One region of the Companilactobacillus sp. y65-5 genome, then DNA from elsewhere that is predicted to be linked to it. Evidence: a T-box and tRNA genes for the amino acid it is inferred to sense, from the RefSeq annotation. Region 1 holds a T-box; the other holds one or more tRNA genes.
What was found. A T-box is a leader RNA that pairs with one kind of tRNA and senses whether it is charged. The one in region 1 lies ahead of leuS (leucine--tRNA ligase), so its partner is inferred to be a tRNA-Leu.
Positions count from the first base shown of each region.

Region 2: it encodes a tRNA-Leu, which carries the amino acid that the T-box ahead of leuS (leucine--tRNA ligase) is inferred to sense. The anticodon was not compared.

Region 1 covers NZ_BAAJOA010000004.1:12,329-21,285, forward strand. The annotation lists gene metK (methionine adenosyltransferase) at 1-653, shown strand, start outside; gene AC27FM_RS08050 (MDR family MFS transporter) at 748-2,226, shown strand; gene AC27FM_RS08055 (phosphatase PAP2 family protein) at 2,176-2,748, opposite strand; gene AC27FM_RS08060 (glucosaminidase domain-containing protein) at 2,900-4,180, shown strand; T-box leader at 4,178-4,385, shown strand; gene leuS (leucine--tRNA ligase) at 4,440-6,857, shown strand; gene AC27FM_RS08070 (putative polysaccharide biosynthesis protein) at 7,072-8,667, shown strand; gene AC27FM_RS08075 (NAD(P)H-hydrate dehydratase) at 8,708-8,957, opposite strand, start outside.
Region 2 covers NZ_BAAJOA010000003.1:141,280-151,733, forward strand. The annotation lists gene AC27FM_RS07135 (SHOCT domain-containing protein) at 1-467, shown strand, start outside; gene AC27FM_RS07140 (C40 family peptidase) at 538-2,001, opposite strand; tRNA gene AC27FM_RS07145 (tRNA-Leu) at 2,203-2,288, opposite strand; gene AC27FM_RS07150 (SprT family protein) at 2,351-2,812, opposite strand; gene AC27FM_RS07155 (hypothetical protein) at 2,812-3,243, opposite strand; gene AC27FM_RS07160 (glycosyltransferase family 2 protein) at 3,246-4,217, opposite strand; gene AC27FM_RS07165 (glycosyltransferase family 39 protein) at 4,210-5,673, opposite strand; gene AC27FM_RS07170 (aminotransferase class I/II-fold pyridoxal phosphate-dependent enzyme) at 5,696-6,889, opposite strand; gene nadE (ammonia-dependent NAD(+) synthetase) at 6,991-7,809, opposite strand; gene AC27FM_RS07180 (nicotinate phosphoribosyltransferase) at 7,813-9,288, opposite strand; gene AC27FM_RS07185 (glycosyltransferase) at 9,341-10,405, opposite strand.

The DNA.
Region 1 (8,957 bases):
CGATTGAATATGACGAAAACGACAAGCCAGTTCGTATTGATACGATCGTTATCAGTACACAACACAAGGCTGAAGCATCACTAGAACAAGTTCAAAAAGACATTAAAAAATATGTCATCGATGCAGTTGTTCCTAAGGATATGATCGATGATAAGACAAAGATTTTGATCAACCCAACTGGACGCTTTGTTATCGGTGGACCAGAAGGTGATTCTGGACTTACTGGTAGAAAAGTCATCGTTGATACATACGGTGGATTTGCTAGACACGGTGGTGGTGCCTTCTCAGGTAAGGATGCTACTAAGGTTGATCGTTCAGCTAGTTATGCTGCTAGATATATCTCAAAGAACCTTGTTGCTGCAGGTATCGCAGATAAAGTTGAAATTCAAATTGCCTATGCTATTGGTGTAGCAAAACCCGTTTCAATTCACGTTGATACATTTGGAACAAGTAATTATTCAGAAGAACAAATCGTAGATTGCATCAATGAATTCTTCGATTTAAGACCACTTGGTATTATTATCATGTTGGATCTTCAAAGACCAATTTATAAACAAACGGCTGCTTATGGCCATTTCGGACGTACAGATATTGAACTTCCATGGGAAAAACTTGATAAGGTCGATGAAATCAAGAGTTTCTTCAAGGATTAGTAGATGATTACAGAGGCGTTTCTTTAAAGCTAATGCTTTGAAGAGCCTCTGTTTTTTTATGTCATTATTCATTTTTAGGGAGAAGTATGGTTTTATGGGAAAGAAAAAAGAGTCAAATGTTGCAATCGTAACGACTGCAATTTTTATCGCAACATTTATGACAGCTGTCGAGGGAACAATCGTATCAACCGCCATGCCAACGATTATTGGTAGTTTACATGGTGTCAGTTTGATGAACTGGGTTTTTTCGATTTATTTATTAATGACAGCTGTTTCAACACCGATCTACGGTAAATTATCAGATATTATCGGGCGTAAACCAGTTCTGATATTCGGTTTGATCCTGTTTGTCATCGGTTCGACGCTCTGTGCAATGTCGAATTCAATGTTAACGCTGATTTTGGCACGTGTAGTCCAAGGACTGGGTTCAGGAGCTATACAGCCACTGACATTTACGATTATTGCTGATATTTATCCACTGGACAAGCGCGCTAAGATACTAGGATTCAATGGTTCAGCATGGGGAATTGCTGCGATTATTGCTCCGCTATTAGGTGGTTTCATCGTTGAAAAACTCAGCTGGCATTGGGTATTCTTGATCAATTTACCAGTTGGATTAATTACTATCGGCTTGATTTGGTTCTTCTTAAAAGAAGAAAAAAGAGAACACGACAAAGTCAAAATTGATTATTCTGGAACAATTTTGTTGATTTTGATTTTACTACCTTTGATGTTAGCCCTTCAAAACTTGAGTTCTAATTCAGTAATGATCCCAGTTGGATTGGCACTGGTTTCAGTGATCTCAGTATTTCTATTCATCAGAGTTGAAAGAAGGGTGTCAGATCCCATCTTGCCATTACAATTATTTAAGAATAAAACATTCGTGATCCAAAACATCATTGCCTTGTTAGTCAGTGGGTTCTTAATTGGATTCGAAGCTTATATTCCAACGTGGATGCAAGGGATTTTAGGATTGAGTCCTTCCATGGGTGGATTTGCCGTCACACCTAGTTCGATCGTCTGGATCTTCGGTTCATTCTGGGCTGGATCACTGATCAAGAAGATGGCACCTAATCGAATCATCTATATTAGTTTGTTCTTTATCGGTATTGCTAATATTGCTTTATTGACAGCTGATGTATCTTCACCATTTATTTATTTCTGTGGATTGGCTGCAGTAGCCGGGCTAGGGTTTGGATTGACTATCACGACGACGACTGTTACTACACAGACAGTTGTGGCGCCTGAAAATGTTGGAGTAGCAACGAGTTTTAATACATTACTGCGAACCATCGGTCAGTCGATGATGGTATCAGTTTACGGTATCATCCTTAATACGGCCTTAATCAAAGGTGCAGCTGAGAACAAAAAAATAACGGTCGACATGATGAATCAATTGATTGATCCACAGACCGCTAGTTTATTGCCAACAGAGCTTTTACCCAAAATGAGACAAATTCTTTTTTCTGGATTGCATAATATGTACGTCGCATCTCTAGTATTATTAATCATAGGCTTGATTTTAAACGCCTTTGAACTTAAGAATAGACAAATTCTTGGTTCGGATCAGTAGAGTAGAAAATGTCATGATAGTGGCTGCTAACAAGTAACCACCAATGACATCACTAGGATAATGTACACCAAGGAAAATACGACTATATCCAATCATTAAGACTAACCCGATCAATATCAGACTTGATATTATCTTGGTACTTAAATGTTTGAAAATAATTAATGTAACTATCAATATCGAGATATACAAGGCAAATGAACCGGCAGAATGCCCACTAGGGAAGCTGTAACCTCCGGCATGGACGTAGTGATGATGTGCTGGTCGTGGTCGCTGAACGTTTATCTTGATGAAGTGATTCAAGGCCGAAATGATTATTTCATTTATCGCTACGAATCCCGCCGCATAAAAGTATTTGGCCAGTAACAATATTATTACAGTTGTAATGGTTAAAAATGTAATTGTGTTAGTGTTTCCAAAAAATGTAAAAAATTTAAATATGCTTAGTGACGATTCGTTGTGATGATAGATCTTGTTTATTAGTATTTTGTCGAATGACTTAATAAATCGTGCATGATCGATCACGTTTATGCTCCAAATCAGGAAGCAGATTAACAGAAATACATTAAAGGAAAATAATTTTTTAGATATTTTCATTGTTTTTACTCTCTATTGTTTAAATTTTGCTTAAGAAATTATATAATATTGTATAAGATTTTATGTGGGGTAAAGTAATATGACTATTACACGTCGTGAGAGAATTCGGGAAGAAACCCGATTAACTAGATTAAATAATAAGAATATTAAAGCTTCAAATTTGCGTAAGAATATGACTTTCTTAGGCGGTAGTTTGGTTGTTGGTGGAGCATTTGCTCAATTAGCCAATGTATCTACCACCGTTCCAGTCTACGCTGTAGCTAATTCGACTAGCACTAATTCATCAGATTCAACCGATACTAGTGTAACAGGAATGGTTACCCCCCGTGGTGTGGGTGACCAAAACTTCATTAATTATATCGGTAATTCGGCACGTAAGCTAGCAGATAACAATGATATTTATGCATCCGTTATGATTGCACAAGCTATGGTCGAGAGTGGCTGGGGTACTAGTGGATTAGCTAGTGCACCTAACTACAATTTGTTTGGCGTTAAGGGATCATACAATGGCGAATCCGTTAATATGGGTACGCAAGAGGATGACGGAACTGGTAGCTTGTATTCGATCAGCTCTAATTTTAGAAAATATCCATCATACAAGGAGTCACTTGAGGATTATGTTTCTCTAATCAGAGGTGGAGTTTCAGGTAATCCTGAGATTTATGCTGGAGCATGGAAGAGCAACACCGAGTCATACAAGGATGCCACTGCTTATTTAACAGGACGCTATGCTACCGACACTACATACGCTGACAAGTTGAACTCTATTATTGAGAAGTATGATTTGACGCGATTTGATACAGATACAGATTCGCAAGATCAAACTTACGTCTATGCTTCTGGTGATACGCTTCAATCTGTTGCAGATAAGTTCAATATGACTGTCGAAACATTGATGGGGCTCAATAACTTGAAGACTAATAGTTACGTATATCCGGGCAAGGTGTTGACAGTTCTAAAAGTCATTGGTAATGATGACAGCAGCACGCAACAACCAGTTACGGTTGCTAACTTGACTAATACTACTGGTACGACTGACGGAACCACTACGCCATCGGATGTTTATGGAACTGAAGAAGCACCGATCATCGTTCAGGATGAAACTAACGGTGTTAAAAAGTACGATGCTTCTAATAGTTCATCCAACACATCTGTCTCAGTTCAAAACACCTTGACGACTGGTACAACTGGCGGATCGAATTCTTCAGATAGTAGTACAACCGCTGATACTGTTACAGTTCAAAACGGTGACACGATTGATTCGATCGCAGCTCAAGCTAACACAACAGCCGCTCAAATCAAACAAGATAATAATTTAAATTCAGATTTATTGGTTGTCGGACAGAAGTTAATGGTATAGTATATAAATCAACGGAAATAGTAAGCTGATGAAGATTTTCAGAAAGTACGTGGTCAATGTGAACGTATAACTCCATGAGCCGAACTCATCCATGAAGTTTAATCGCTGAACTAACAGTAAGTGATTACGAATATTCCGCGTTAAGGAATTTGAGAGCCGTCTCTTTGACGGAACTTAGGTGGTAACGCGATAATTCGTCCTATGATTAATTTCATAGGGCGTTTTTTGTTATCATGACAAATTATTTGGAGGATACGATATGTACAATCACAATACGGTTGAAAAAAAATGGCAAAAATATTGGAAAGACAATAAAACTTTCAAAACTACAACTGATAAAAATAAAAAGAACTATTATGCACTAGACATGTTCCCATATCCATCTGGACAAGGATTGCACGTTGGACATCCTGAAGGCTACACAGCAACGGATATTATTGCACGAATGAAACGTGCTCAAGGTTACAATGTTTTGCATCCAATGGGCTTCGATGCTTTTGGACTTCCAGCCGAACAATATGCTTTGGATACTGGTCATAACCCAGCTGATTTCACTGAACAAAACATTCAAAATTTCAAACGTCAAATCAACTCGCTTGGCTTTTCATATGATTGGGATCGTGAAGTACAAACAACAGACCCTTCATACTACAAGTGGACTCAATGGATTTTTGAAGAATTATACAAACGTGGACTAGCTTATGAGGCTAAAGTTCCTGTTAACTGGAGTCCTGACCTAGGGACAGTCGTTGCTAACGAGGAAGTTATTGATGGTAAGACTGAACGTGGTGGCTTCCCAGTAATTAGAAAACCAATGCGCCAATGGGTTTTGAAGATCACAGCTTATGCCGACAGATTGATCGATGACTTGGACGACATTGATTGGCCTGAAAGTATCAAAGAACAACAAAGAAACTGGATCGGTCGTTCGATCGGTGCTGAATTTGCCTTTGGCATTGATGGATTCGATGATAAGATCGAAGTCTTCTCAACACGTCCCGATACTATTTATGGTGCTACATATATGGTACTTGCTCCAGAACACGAATTAGTCGATAAGATCACTACTGATGAACATCGTGATGAGATCAAGGCCTACAAAGAAACTGCGGCGAGAAAGTCAGATCTTGATCGTACTGACTTGAATCATGACAAGACAGGTGCTTTCACTGGTGCATATGCTATTAACGAAGTAACTGGCAAGAAGATTCCGATCTGGATCTCTGATTATGTTTTGGCAACTTATGGTACTGGAGCAATCATGGCCGTTCCCGCACATGATGATCGTGATTATGAGTTCGCCAAGAAGTTTGATTTGCCTATCATCCCTGTTATCGAGGGTGGTAATGTTGAAGATGGTGCTGTAACTGCTGATGGCAAGCATATAAATTCCGGAATCCTAGATGGTTTGGATAACAAGCAAGCTACTGACAAGATCATCGCTTACTTCGAAGAACACGGTATTGGTAAAAAGAAGGTTAATTATCGTCTTCGTGATTGGCTCTTTTCACGTCAAAGATACTGGGGTGAACCAATCCCTGTTATTCATTGGGAAGATGGCGAGACAACACTAGTTCCTGAGGATGAATTACCACTTCGATTACCAGCTGAAGCTGATATCAAGCCATCAGGTACAGGGGAGAGTCCACTAGCTAACCTAACTGACTGGGTAAATATTGTGGACGAGAACGGTCGCAAGGGTCGCCGTGAAACTAATACTATGCCACAATGGGCTGGTAGTTCATGGTACTTCTTGAGATATATTGATCCACATAATCCCGATGCAATTGCTGACTATGAGAAGCTGAAAGAATGGATGCCAGTAGATCTATATATCGGTGGAGCTGAGCACGCAGTTCTTCACTTGTTGTATGCAAGATTCTGGCACAAGTTCTTGTATGATATCGGAGTAGTTCCAACTAAAGAACCATTCCAAAAGTTAGTTAACCAAGGTATGATCTTGGGTGACAATCATGAGAAGATGTCTAAGTCAAAGGGTAATGTTGTTAATCCGGATGATGTGGTTGAGTCATACGGTGCAGATACTTTAAGAGTTTATGAGATGTTCATGGGACCACTAGACGCATCGATTCCTTGGTCAGAAACCGGTCTGTCAGGTGCGCATAAGTTCCTTGATCGTGTCTGGAGATTGTTCGTCAACGATGATGATTACAGCACACTTCGTGATGGCTATGTGGTTGACACAAATGACGGTAAGTTGGATAAGATTTACAATGAAACTGTCAAAAAGGTAACTGAGGATTATGAAGCATTGCACTTCAATACCGCTATTTCACAAATGATGGTCTTCGTCAATGAAGCTCACAAGACCGATACAATGCCTAAGGAATACGCTGAAGGATTCGTGAAGTTGTTGGCACCGATCGCACCACATATGATGGAAGAACTTTGGAGCAAGTATGGACACGAGGGCTCGATCAGTTATGAACCATGGCCAGCCTATGATGAGAGCAAGATGATCGCAAAGACTGTTGAGTTGATTCTTCAAGTTAATGGTAAATTACGTGACAAGATCGAAGTTCCAGTCGACATGTCTAAAGATGAAGTCGAAAAACTAGCTCGTGAAGACGAAAAAGTTAAGAAATTTACTGATGGAAAAAATATTGTCAAAGTAATTGTTATTCCTAACAAAATCGTTAATATTGTTGTCAAATAGATATTTATTGAGAGATTGTGGTGACCAAATCGCAATCTCTTTTTTGATAATTAATTGCAATTAATTGAAATTAAGAGTATTTTAAGGTTTCTGAGTTAACAATTTTGCTATAATTGAGGAGATAGTTTTTAAGGTGGTGCAGGACTTGAACAATAACCATGACGATGGAGGAATAACTCCAGTATTGAATCCTGAAACCTCAACACAGGATACAATGTTGAAGGGTTCAGCGTGGATGACTGCTGGTAGTATTTTTTCACGTATTTTAGGTGCGATCTATATTATCCCCTGGATGGCTTGGATGGGTTCGTACTATCCCCAAGCTAATGCTCTTTTTGCTAAGGGATACAATATTTATAGTTTATTTATTATTATTTCGACTGCTGGTATACCGGGTGCGATTTCTAAGCAAATTTCACATTATAACGCCCTGGATGAGTATTCAACCGGTAACAGGCTGTTTAAGCACGGCATCAAGATCATGGCAATAATGGGTGTCGCTTTTGCAGCTTTGATGTATTTCGGTGCTCCGTTGATGGCCGCAATTTTTGCTGACGGTGATCCAAGAAGTATTCCCGTGATCAAGTCTTTGGCAGCTGCTGTCTTGATCATCCCCATTTTGAGTATTATGCGAGGCTACATGCAAGGTTATTCTGACATGGCTCCTTCAGCCATTTCACAATTCATTGAGCAAATCGCCCGTGTTATTTATATGTTGGCCGCAACTTATATTATTATGAAATTGAATAACGGTAGTTATATCAATGCTGTTGTACAATCAACTTTCGCGGCTTTCATCGGTGCGGCCTTCGCCATCGGGATTCTGGTACTTTCTTTCATGAAGAAACTGCCCAGGCTTCGTTCCTTGTCGCGTAATGGTAAAGCTCCAGAAGAGTTAAATAAAAACTTTACCAGAGAGATTTTTGAGCAAGCTATACCTTTTATTATTTTGGATGCAGGTATTACTTTCTTTAATTTATTTGACCAATCGACTTTTAATCAGTTTATGAGGATGTTCGTGAAGGTCACTAGTGATCAGTTGGATAATTATTATTCGCTATTTGGGTTTCAGGCGAACAAGTTGATCATGATCATCGTCTCTTTGTCGACGGCCATGGCTGTTACAGCAATTCCAATTTTGTCAGGATTGTATTCGAAAGGTGTCAAAAAAGACATCGAGAATCAAATATCCAATACTTTGGAACTGTTCTTTTTCATCATGATTCCGGCATCCTTAGGGATGTATGCTGTTTCTCAACCACTGTGGACGATCTTCTATCGATACGACCAATTGGGTATCTTGATGTTGCAGTTCAGTTCGGTTATTTCCATTTTTCTTGGATTATTTACCGTGCTATCTGCCATCCTTCAGGCGTTGTATCGAAATAAACTAGCGATTAAATATTTCATATATGGCTTCATCGTCAAGGTGTTAGTCCAAGTTCCGATGATTGGAATATTCCATGAATTTGGACCACTAGTTGCTACAAGTATTGGTATGGGTGCCGTCTGTTGGTTGATGACGAAGAAATTACATGATATTTATCCATTTGATACTGATCGACTTTCTCGTCGTATCAGCGGTATCATTATGTTTTCTATGATCATGTTTGCGGTGGTCATTTTCGTCAACTGGTTAGTATTCCGCTTTGTCGGTAACTCTGATCGTATCCTGAGTGTGATTATTTTGATAGTTGAAGCTGGGTTAGGTGGTTCCATTTATGGCTATTTAGTTTTGAAAACACAACTAGCTGATAAGATCTTAGGTCCCAAAGTAAACCGAATTAGAAGATTAATAAATATTAAATAAAAAAAAGGCCGACGCTTGTCGGTCTTTTTTGGCGCTAAATTTATTTGGAAAATTGTGACATATATTTAGGTATTTTTTTGATCAATTTGGAAGGTAGAACGACATAATTATCTTTATTGATTTTGTCAGCGATGTAGCTGTGCAAATACAATCCGGCAAAAATAGTTGGCATTGAGTATCCAAATTGACCGATGAAGCCGGCTAGAATCCCTGTCAAAGTATCACCCATGCCGCCAGTCGCCATACCCGGATTACCAGCATCAATTTGAAATACATCTTCAGAGTGATAA
Region 2 (10,454 bases), on a different contig from region 1:
GACCAATGACACGTGGCTCCCACGTCAGCAAGCATCATCGCCTAACTCGTGGAGCTGTTGGTGGAGCCCTCTTCGGTGGAGCTGGAGCAATCGTCGGTGCTTCTACCGGTGGTAAAGAATACGATGCAATCGACAAAATGTCGATTTTCTTGGTTTTTAAAGATGGATATTCACATGAAATAAAATTAATTAAAGCCAGTACTAAGACTTCCTCATTCGTATATAAAATTAACGAAAAATTTATGAATAAGTATATTGGAGCTTTGGAATCGGTTCTTGCACAAAATGCGGCCACAGTTGAGATTCAAGTCACCTCACCAGAGTATAACGAGACGGATAATGTATCTGAAGAAATCCCCGAAAAGGGCACTAAGCAACTCAGGGAACTAAAATCACTCCTAGACGATGGTATATTGACCGAAGATGAATTCAAGAACAAGAAAAAACAAATTTTAGATGATATGTAGCCCTTGAAGGGCTATTTTTTTACAAAAAAACATCACTAAATAAAAAATAGTGACGTTTTCAAAAATTATATTATGAGAATACTCTCTTTACACCGAGAATGTTTCCTCGACCAGAATAAATAGAATGTTCTTGAACAGCGAATGGCCATGATTCGATCATCGTGCTTGCGTCCAAGAGTATACCTACATGCCAAACTGCCCCTGTTGATGGATCAGTGAAGAAGATCAAATCTCCACGTCTTCTGTCATTGAAGTTAACATGTGGAATCCTATCATCATTCCAGAACATCCGACAATTCCATTCGTTGCCCGGTTGGGCATGCTGAATATTTGAAATAGGTGCTGGGTCGATTCCTGATGCGTAGAGTGCTTGGGTTACCAATCCTGAACAATCCACTCCATAATCAGGTGAACTGGCTGCTCCTGATATCCATGGTTGACCAAGATATTTGTACGCTTGATTGATCATTGCCTCAATATGATCTGAGCGTGAACTCGTGATGTTTGTCTGTAAAGGTGCAACATAAGAATCAATCCCATACCATGAGTTCTCCGCAAAACCCATAGCTCGCCACGTTGCTAAGTCTACTACACCTGTAACCGGCAAGCCTTTATTTGCTTGTAAACTTCTCACACTCGCTGCAACTGAACCATCGTATACCGTGTGAGCATTGGAGTAACCAAAATACTTTCTTACTAAGTATGTCTTGATCCCTTCTACTCCATTGTATAGATCATAACCGACTGCCCCACCGGATGGTTTTATTTGTGTATCTTGAATTTGTAGCCACCCATTTGGATTTTGATAGGCTGGTGCAACAGTGGAGTCATTGCTGTTGATCCAAGTATTATTTCCAATTTGATAGTAAGTCAAGCCATTAGAATCGTCTGTCCGATTGTACTTCCAAATCGAATTTGCGGCAAAATCCGGTTGACCACTTCTAACGAAGCCTTGTTCATTACGTGCATAATTAACTGCTCCAGATTGTTTAACACGTACATCACCAGTAGCTAAATTGCCGTACTGTAAGTCAACATCATTACTATTGGTGAATTCATTCGTGGCTACACGATAATATGTCGCGCCGTTCAATGACAGCTTTCGGTCAGCGATCCACGATGTATTAGCTTTTAGACCACGATTTCTAACTTGTGAACCATTCTCATCATACAAATACGTCACTGATCGATCATGCGTCACCACGACGCCTTTGATGTGCTCAATGTTTGATGAATTGGCATCCGACTGAGTACTTGTCGTTTGATTATCCACACTTGTTTGTGTATTTGTAGACTCTGCCTCAGATTGTTGTGTTGGTTCACTGACATCTGATTCTTGACTCGCCGATGTATCTGCATTGGAATCATCTTGTGATGATATTGATGAAGTTTGATCAGTCTCACCAGTGTTTGTCGAGACATTTTCGATTTGTTGCTCCCCAGATTCTGTGTCAGCTTTTACAGTTTGTTGAGCTGTAAAAAACGTCAACAATGCCAATCCACAGATAAAAGTATATTTAGTGCTCTTGTTCATTTTTAAGCATCCCCTTGGCTTGTTGCACATTGATTTTGCGTGTTCCAATTAATATATATACATCAAGCTTATATCTTAAATCAAGTCAATCTTTAAAATAATCCATTACTGGACAAAAAGTCTACAAAAAAATAGCCATAAACACTGACTGAACAATGTTTATGGCTAATAAATATGATGTAGGTTTGTAAATCTGTAGAATGCGGGTAAGAAGATTCGAACTTCCACGGAGATAATTCTCCACAAGATCCTTAGTCTTGCGCGTCTGCCAATTCCGCCATACCCGCGTACAAGTAATATTTTACAATTCATTAATTTCAATTACAAGTACATGTTTGATAAATATTAACTAAAGACTGATATTTTTTATGAATTTTAGTTTTCCACGACATTTTCCACAAACATATCTACTAGTATCGATGCGACGTACTCGTTGATAAAGCGTCTGACAGTGACTGCACTCATATATGTGCACTGTTCGATGCCGTGTGACTTTTTTCAGTGCCGGTGCAAATCTTGAGCCACCAACTTGCGCTAGCAGAACTTTGAATTCACGATCACGATGTTGTGACGGCAAACCAGCATTGTATAGATGATAGTGGCATAATTCATGCTTGATGACACCGACTAGTTCATCTAGACCATAGACTTGATAGACCTTTGGATTGATATCGATGTGACGATCATCCAGATGAAATCTGCCCCCAGTAGTCTGCAAGCGGCTGTTAAAAAAGGCTTGATGAACAAAAGGTTTCCCAAAATTTTCTTGGGAAACCTTTTTGATTAGACGCAATAATTCTTCGTCTGTCATTAAATTTGTGTCATCCTTTGAATATACTTCGAGAATTTATCCATGTTTTCATCTTGAACTTGCTCTGCTTCATTGAACGCCTTACGGTCGATAGTTTGGTCTTCATTGATACTTGCAGTCATCTGCTTGCATCCTTCAACATACTTCTTAAAGACTGAAACCATTGACATGTGTGTCCCCATGAATCTAGCTGGAGCCTTGGCCTTTTCCAACTTAGCTAAAATATCAGAATATGTCTTCGTACCAGATTCGAAGTCGTGCATGATCTTCGTATACTTGACTGAATCGATCTTCTCAACTTGGTCACGGTCCAATGCCTTACGAAGTGTTTCAAATTCTGGATTTAATTTATCTTGTTCATCTTGAATAGTTTGAACTGAACTATTGATCAAATTACCATAAACCATGGCCTTTTTTTGTGTTTGATTCATAATTATTTTTCCTCTTCTTCCAAAGTCTTTTCGGTATAAATATCACGTTCGATCGTAAACCTAGGGCGATGCTTCACTTCATTGAATATTTTACCAACATACTCACCGATCACACTGATACAGATCAGTTGTACACCACCCAGTGCCCAAATTGAGATCATCATCGATGACCAGCCTGAAACAACGTGACCATTTATCTTCTGTACTAAAGTATAGATTAACAAAAAGATACTGATCAAGACAATAAAGAATCCTAATCCCATGATCAACTTGATGGGAACGATCGAAAATGACGTGATCCCATCCATGGCGAATTTAATCATCTTCCGCAAAGGATACTTGGATTCACCTGCAAAACGTTCCTTGCGAGCATAGTATACTTTGTCCGATTTGAAACCGACCAAAGGTACGATGCCCCGCAAAAATAAATTGGTCTCCTTATAGCTCAACAAGACTTCGCAGGCGCGCTTACTCATCAAACGAAAGTCTGCGGAATCAGGTACTAAGTTGACGCCTAACCAGCCCATGAACTTATAAAACATCTCGGCGGTATTGCGCTTGAAGGAACTGTCAGTCTCACGATTATTACGAACACCGTAAACGACCTCTGAACCAGCGATAAAGGAGTCCACCATTCTAGGTATAGCATCAACATCATCTTGCAAATCAGCATCGATCGTCACGACAGCATCCGAATCCTTAGAAGCTGAAGTAACTCCAGCTAATAAAGCACCCTGATGACCGAAGTTGCGACTGAGTTTGACCCCACTGACGATGTGGTTTTCTGCGGAAAACTGATCGATCAATTCCCACGTCTTATCTTTACTACCGTCGTCAACATAGACTATCTTACTATCTGCGCTGATCTTATCCAACTTGATCAGATTGGTGACTATCCTAGTTAGTTCCTTAGTAGTCTCATGGAGCACTTCTTCTTCGTTGTAACAAGGCACAACGATACTTAATTTAAACATTGTGCGAATCTTTCCCCCTCCACTTGCGTTGTATGAATTGGACAACCGTATATAGACCGAGGCCACCCAAGATAGCTACTACCGGCATAAATTCCAGACGGTATCTACCTTGTACCTCGATCAGTAATTGCACTACTGCATACGCCATTAGTGTTAATAGCAACAAGTAAATATTATTGCTGAAATCAAACTTGAACAGTTTCAACGACCCGATCCATGAGAAGATTATCAAGAGCACCGTTCCCATGTAGGCTGCTAGTCTCATCAAGAAAGTGGCGCGATCTGAATGAATCTTATCGAACCCAGTAAAGTCTGTTGCAGTCGAGTTTTGTGCCCACAAACTACTGTTCTTACTCCAAAATAAACTGAACCATTTATGATTAGTATTCAAATAATCGATATTCTCATCGATGACGTGATACTCTTTTTTGCTCATCGTATCTCTGCTATCTTTCAAATCAAAACGATTGACCATTGCCTGATCATAAGTTCCACGGGAATTGTAATCGAGCCCGATGACAAACTTCCACTCTGAGTCTCGATTGGACAAGCCGTATTGATTCAAACCTGAAGATTTGATTGCCAAGCTGGCACCGCTAAAGATGACCAAGTAAATCACTAGTGTCAACAGCGTCTTCCAGATTGCATCAAGATGCAGGCGATTGTTACTTATCAACAAATAAATCACGGCAAAGACGACGATACCAGCAATTACCACTGGTCCGATGGGCCGAATGATACTTCCTAAACCCAAGGTCAAACCTGCCAAGCCAAACGACCAGTACTTGTTTAGCATGAGCAAATAAAAAGTCACTAAGAACAACAGCATCCCCAAGTATTGATTGTTGGTCTGACTGTTCAAGGCGAACCAGTCTAAGTCGATCATCAACAACAAGACTGACAGACGTGCCATCTTGATATTAGCGAAGATCTTGATCACCAATTGATACACCATTAATAAGATCAACGATTGATACAAGATATTTAATAATTGAATCGCCAAGATATTATGACCGAAGATTTTGACTACCGTCATAACGTAGACTAAGAATCCCGATTGATATGCCCACTTGGCAAAATAATCATTATCCATCTGATAAATATCCTTGCCAGCTAGTGCCTTAGGAGCGTTGTGCCAAAAGGCTTTAAAATCACTGACCTGTGTCTGCGGCACTAACTTGATCCAAAGGAGCGCTACGATAGCAAAAATTGCTATCAGGCTGAATAAAACGATGCGATTTTTGATCGGATTCTCATCGGATATCCTGACCAAAACCAAGGCAGCTAATAAAACTAATATAATTGCACAAATAAGAACCAGTATATTGAATACTGGTTCATAAGTTAGATAACTCTTACCAAAATAAACCGCCATCTGTAAGAATACTACAGAGGTGAATATCGCAACGCAGATTAAAACGATTTTACTAATTATACTTTGAAATTTGTTAAGCATCTTTCCCTCTTCTATCGTCCCTCTAAATTGCAGTTTCGTCAGAATGAATATGTGTTGCTACATACTCACCTAACTTCTTAATACATCCCTCGATGTTTTCCATACTTGAAGCATAACTGAAACGAACGTGGCCTTCACCACCAACTCCAAAATAACTTCCCGGTAGGATCGCCAAGTGTTCTTGCTTTAAAACATCGAAGCAGAGTTCGACGTCATCTTGATTCAATCCTTCAGGAATCTTCCCGAATAAGTAAAAGGCTCCATCAGGGTCTGGACATTCAAAGCCGATACTGCTCAGTCCCTTAGCTAGAACATCTCTTCTGCGACAATATTCTTCACGCATCTTGATTGGATCATCAAGGCCATTCGTGTACGCTTCTAGAGCTGCCGCTTGAGTAATTGATGTAATCGAAGTAGTTGCCAATTCATGAATCTTGTTGATTTGAGAAATAATCTCAGCTGGTCCACAAACAATTCCGAATCTCCAACCAGTCATGGCATGTGACTTAGATAGACCGTTCAACAGTAATGTTTGTTCAGGTAAGAAATTAGCAAATGCCTCATGCTTAAAATTATAAGTCAATTCACTATAAATTTCGTCACTTAATACAAATACCTCGTATTTTTTTAATACTTTGGCTAATTCAACTAACTCATTATGAGTATAACTAACTCCCGTCGGATTGCTGGGATAGTTGAATAAAAATATCTTGATCCGTGGATGCTCCTGCATGATCTCATCTAAAACGTCTGGAGTTACCTTGAATCCAGTCCTAGAAGTATCGATATAGACAGGTATTGCACAATTGAAGTCGGCATCCGGACCATAGATCGTAAATGAAGGCGATGGTATCAGCACCTCATCTCCCGGCTGTAAAATAGCGTTAAAGGCAGAAAATACTCCTTCAGTTACACCCGTGGTAACGATTATTTCTGATTCTGGATCGTAATTCAAATCGTACTTAGTGTGCAAATAATCAGCTGCTGCACGTAACAACGCATGATCCCCTTCGGGGACTGTATAGTGAGTTTGATTATTTTCGATCGCCTTGATGGCAGCTAGCTTAATATGATCAGGCGTATTAAAACTAGGTTCACCAATGGTCATGTTGATAACATCAGGAATTGCCTTAGCATAGGCATTGAATTTGAAAATATCTTGTTGCTTGATGGCTACTACTTCTGGTTTCATTAGTGACAGAGTATTTTTTAACATGTTTAAACACCTCCTTCCGCATATTTTAGCACGTTTATTTATGTTAAAAAAATAGACATTCAAAAAAATGAATGTCCAAATATGAAATTCTTTATAGTTGACTATTTATCAAAAACTGTATACGGATTCCTGCGTTTGTGCGCCGTCTTCTGGTACCAATTCTCGATAATCTCGGCACTCTTTTCAGGAATATCTCTTCCCTCTAAGTAATTATCAATGTCTGTATAAGATACACCAAGAGCTTTTTCATCTGGAAGGCTTGGACGATCTTCTTCAAGATCCGCTGTCGGTGTTTTTTCATAGAGATTCTTAGGTGCATTTAGTTTTTCTAACATCGCCCGACCTTGGCGCTTGTCTAATCTAAACAATGGCGTAACATCCGCAGCTCCATCGCCGAACTTGGTGTAGAACCCCGTAATATTCTCCGCCGCATGGTCGGTCCCAACAACGACTCCCTTATTATCCCCCGCAATAGCGTATTGTGCAATCATGCGGGTACGAGCTTTGATATTGCCTTTATTGAAATCAGTAATACTATAACCGTTAGTTTCGACGGCCTTGACCATTGCATCGACACTATCCTTGATGTTGACCCGCGAAACCTTGTCGGCTCCCATCCATTCGATAGCTTGCATGGCATCAGATTCGTCGGCCTGTTCACCATATGGTAGACGCACGGCGATGAATTGATAATCCGTATCTCCAGTCTCATCACGCAGTTCACTCGCAGCCATTTCTGATAACTTACCAGCCAGCGTCGAGTCTTGACCACCGGAGATGCCTAGTACTAATGTCTTCAAAAAATCGTGCTTCAATAAATAGTCCTTCAAGAAATCAACTGAGCGTCGTATCTCCGTTTCAGGATCAATGACAGGCTTAGTACCCTCATACTCAATTATTTCTTTTTGTAGTGGTCTCATTTCTTAGTCACCTATTCTAATATTATTTACATCATTACGAATTTTTTCGATATATTTCATCTTATGACTGTATAGTTTCGATGACAAGTCCACTGGGTAAATTTGTGGGTTCAAAATACGCTTGTATTCATCCCACAGTGAATCAAGATTCTTCGCACAATATTTTCTGATCTCTTGAACACTTGGTGATTGATATACTTGCTTACCATCAACGAAAATATCGTGCAGCAGTGGTTCAGCTTGGAAATCTTCGACTGTCTTGTTGATGTAAGTATATTGTGGATGGAACATGTAAAGTGACGAATGTTCACGTGGATCTTCATTCCAGAGTGTGATGTAATCACCTTCGGACTTGCTGTTCTTCTGATTATTAGTGATTCTCCATACCTGTTTCTTACCAGGTGTAGAGATTTTAACAGCATTACTGGACAATTTCAAGGTGTCCATCATGTTGCCACGGTCGTCTTCGATGCTTACTAACTTGTAGACGGCACCTAGAGCTGGTTGGTCAAAGGCTGTGATGTTCTTAGTCCCGATACCCCAAACGTCGATCTTAGCACCTTGCATCTTCAAGTTAAGGATGGTCTTCTCGTCTAGGTCATTAGAAGCGTAAACCTTGGCATCGGTGAAACCTGCTTCGTCCAACTGTTCACGGACACGTTTCGAGATATAAGCCATATCACCTGAATCGATCCTAACTCCCTGAAAGTTGATCTTGTCGCCAAACTCTTTAGCCACTTTGATGGCACTGGGCACACCGCTCTTCAAAGTATCATAAGTGTCCACTAAGAAGACACAGTTCTTGTGTGTTTCGGCGTATGCCTTGAAGGCTTCGTACTCATTACGGTAAGTCTGAACCAGAGCATGGGCATGTGTTCCTGAGATAGGAATACCAAATAACTTACCTGACAAAACATTACTTGTGGCATCAAATCCACCAATATAAGAAGCACGACTACCCCAAACGGCGGCATCGACTTCTTGAGCACGACGAGAGCCAAACTCCAATACTGGGTCATCTCCACAGACAGTCTTGATCCTAGCTGCTTTAGTAGCAACCAGTGTTTGGTAGTTGATCATATTCAATACGGCTGTTTCGATCAGTTGACACTGTGCTAGAGGTCCTTCTACTTGGAAGATGGGCTCTTCATTGAAGACTAGGTCACCCTCCTTGGCTGAGCGGATCGTGCAGTTAAACGTCATATCCTTGAGCCAGCGTAAGAATTCTTCGTCAAATTCGCCATATTCACGTAGGTATTCAATATCTGAGTCTGAGAATTTGAGATTGTTCAAATAATCTATAACATGTTCCAAACCAGCAAAAATAGCATAGCCATTGTCGAATGGTCGAGTTCTAAAGTAGCATTCAAAAACTGCTCGACGATTATGCAGCCCCTTTTTCCAGTATGTATACATCATATTCAATTCATAGTAATCAGTATGTAAAGTTAAACCTTCGTCTTGATATTGGGTCATCATATCTCCTTGATTAATCACTGAAATTTTGATTGATTATAGTAGCAATCAACACTTAAAGTAAATTGTACCCTTTGTTGACTAATTCGGCTAATTTTTCGATTGAGTAATTTTCCCGGCTCTCTTGATACAGCGCCAAGCCTTTGCGATTTAAAGTATCGTTTCTCCAGTCATGATAAGCGTCCTCCAGTGCGGCAACTAACTGCGATTCATTTTCGGAATCTACCAACCAGCCCGTGCTGTCATTGATGATCTTATCCGTTGCACCGACATTAGTGGCGATGACTGGACGACCATAATAAGCTGATTCCAAATACACCGTTGGCAAACTCTCAGACTTAGAAGTTAAGATCGAAACGTCGCAATCCTCATAGTAGTCACCCGTGTTTTCTTTGAAGCCAACAAAATCCACTCGTTCATTGATACCTAAGTCTTTGGTGAGTTTTTGTAATTCCGACATCAACGGACCATCCCCGACTAATGTCAGATGATAGTTGAACTTCACTTTGCTCAAAGCTTCTAACAGTAACTTGTGATTTTTGACCTCGACCAATCGCGCTACTTCGACGATATTGAACGTATTGTGTCTAGTAGGTAACGGGTTTGAGTTAGAAAAGTCGATCGCATTGAAGACTTCAAACAACTTATTATCGGATATATGTAATTTTTCAAAATACGACTGCAGATTGGGATTCATATAGAAGATAAAGTCTGCCTTCTTCAGTGCATGCAGATTAAGATTTAGCATGACCTTACCCTTCAAGCCCGAAAAGTCGATCCGTGGATCTGAATGAACCGTGATCGCCCACTTAGCTTTGATCTTCTTATGAATCAATGAAACAAGATAGTTGGCTCTAGGACCGTGAGTGTGAACAATATCGATCTCATTGTTATCGATATAGGCAATCAATGGTTTCAATATCGATAAGTCGAACCGTTGCTTTTGAGGCATTACTGCAACTTGCAAGTCGTTTTCACGTGCCATCTTTGCAACAGGACCATCTTCAAAAGTTAACAGACTAGACTCGGTATGAGTCAACTTCTGACCCTTCATCAAGTTAACAATATATGTTCTTGCTCCGCCGTCTTCGTTGCCGGCATTAATATGTAAAACCCTCATAGCACACCTCTCAAATTAATCTTTCTCGTGTATAATAATAATACAGTAA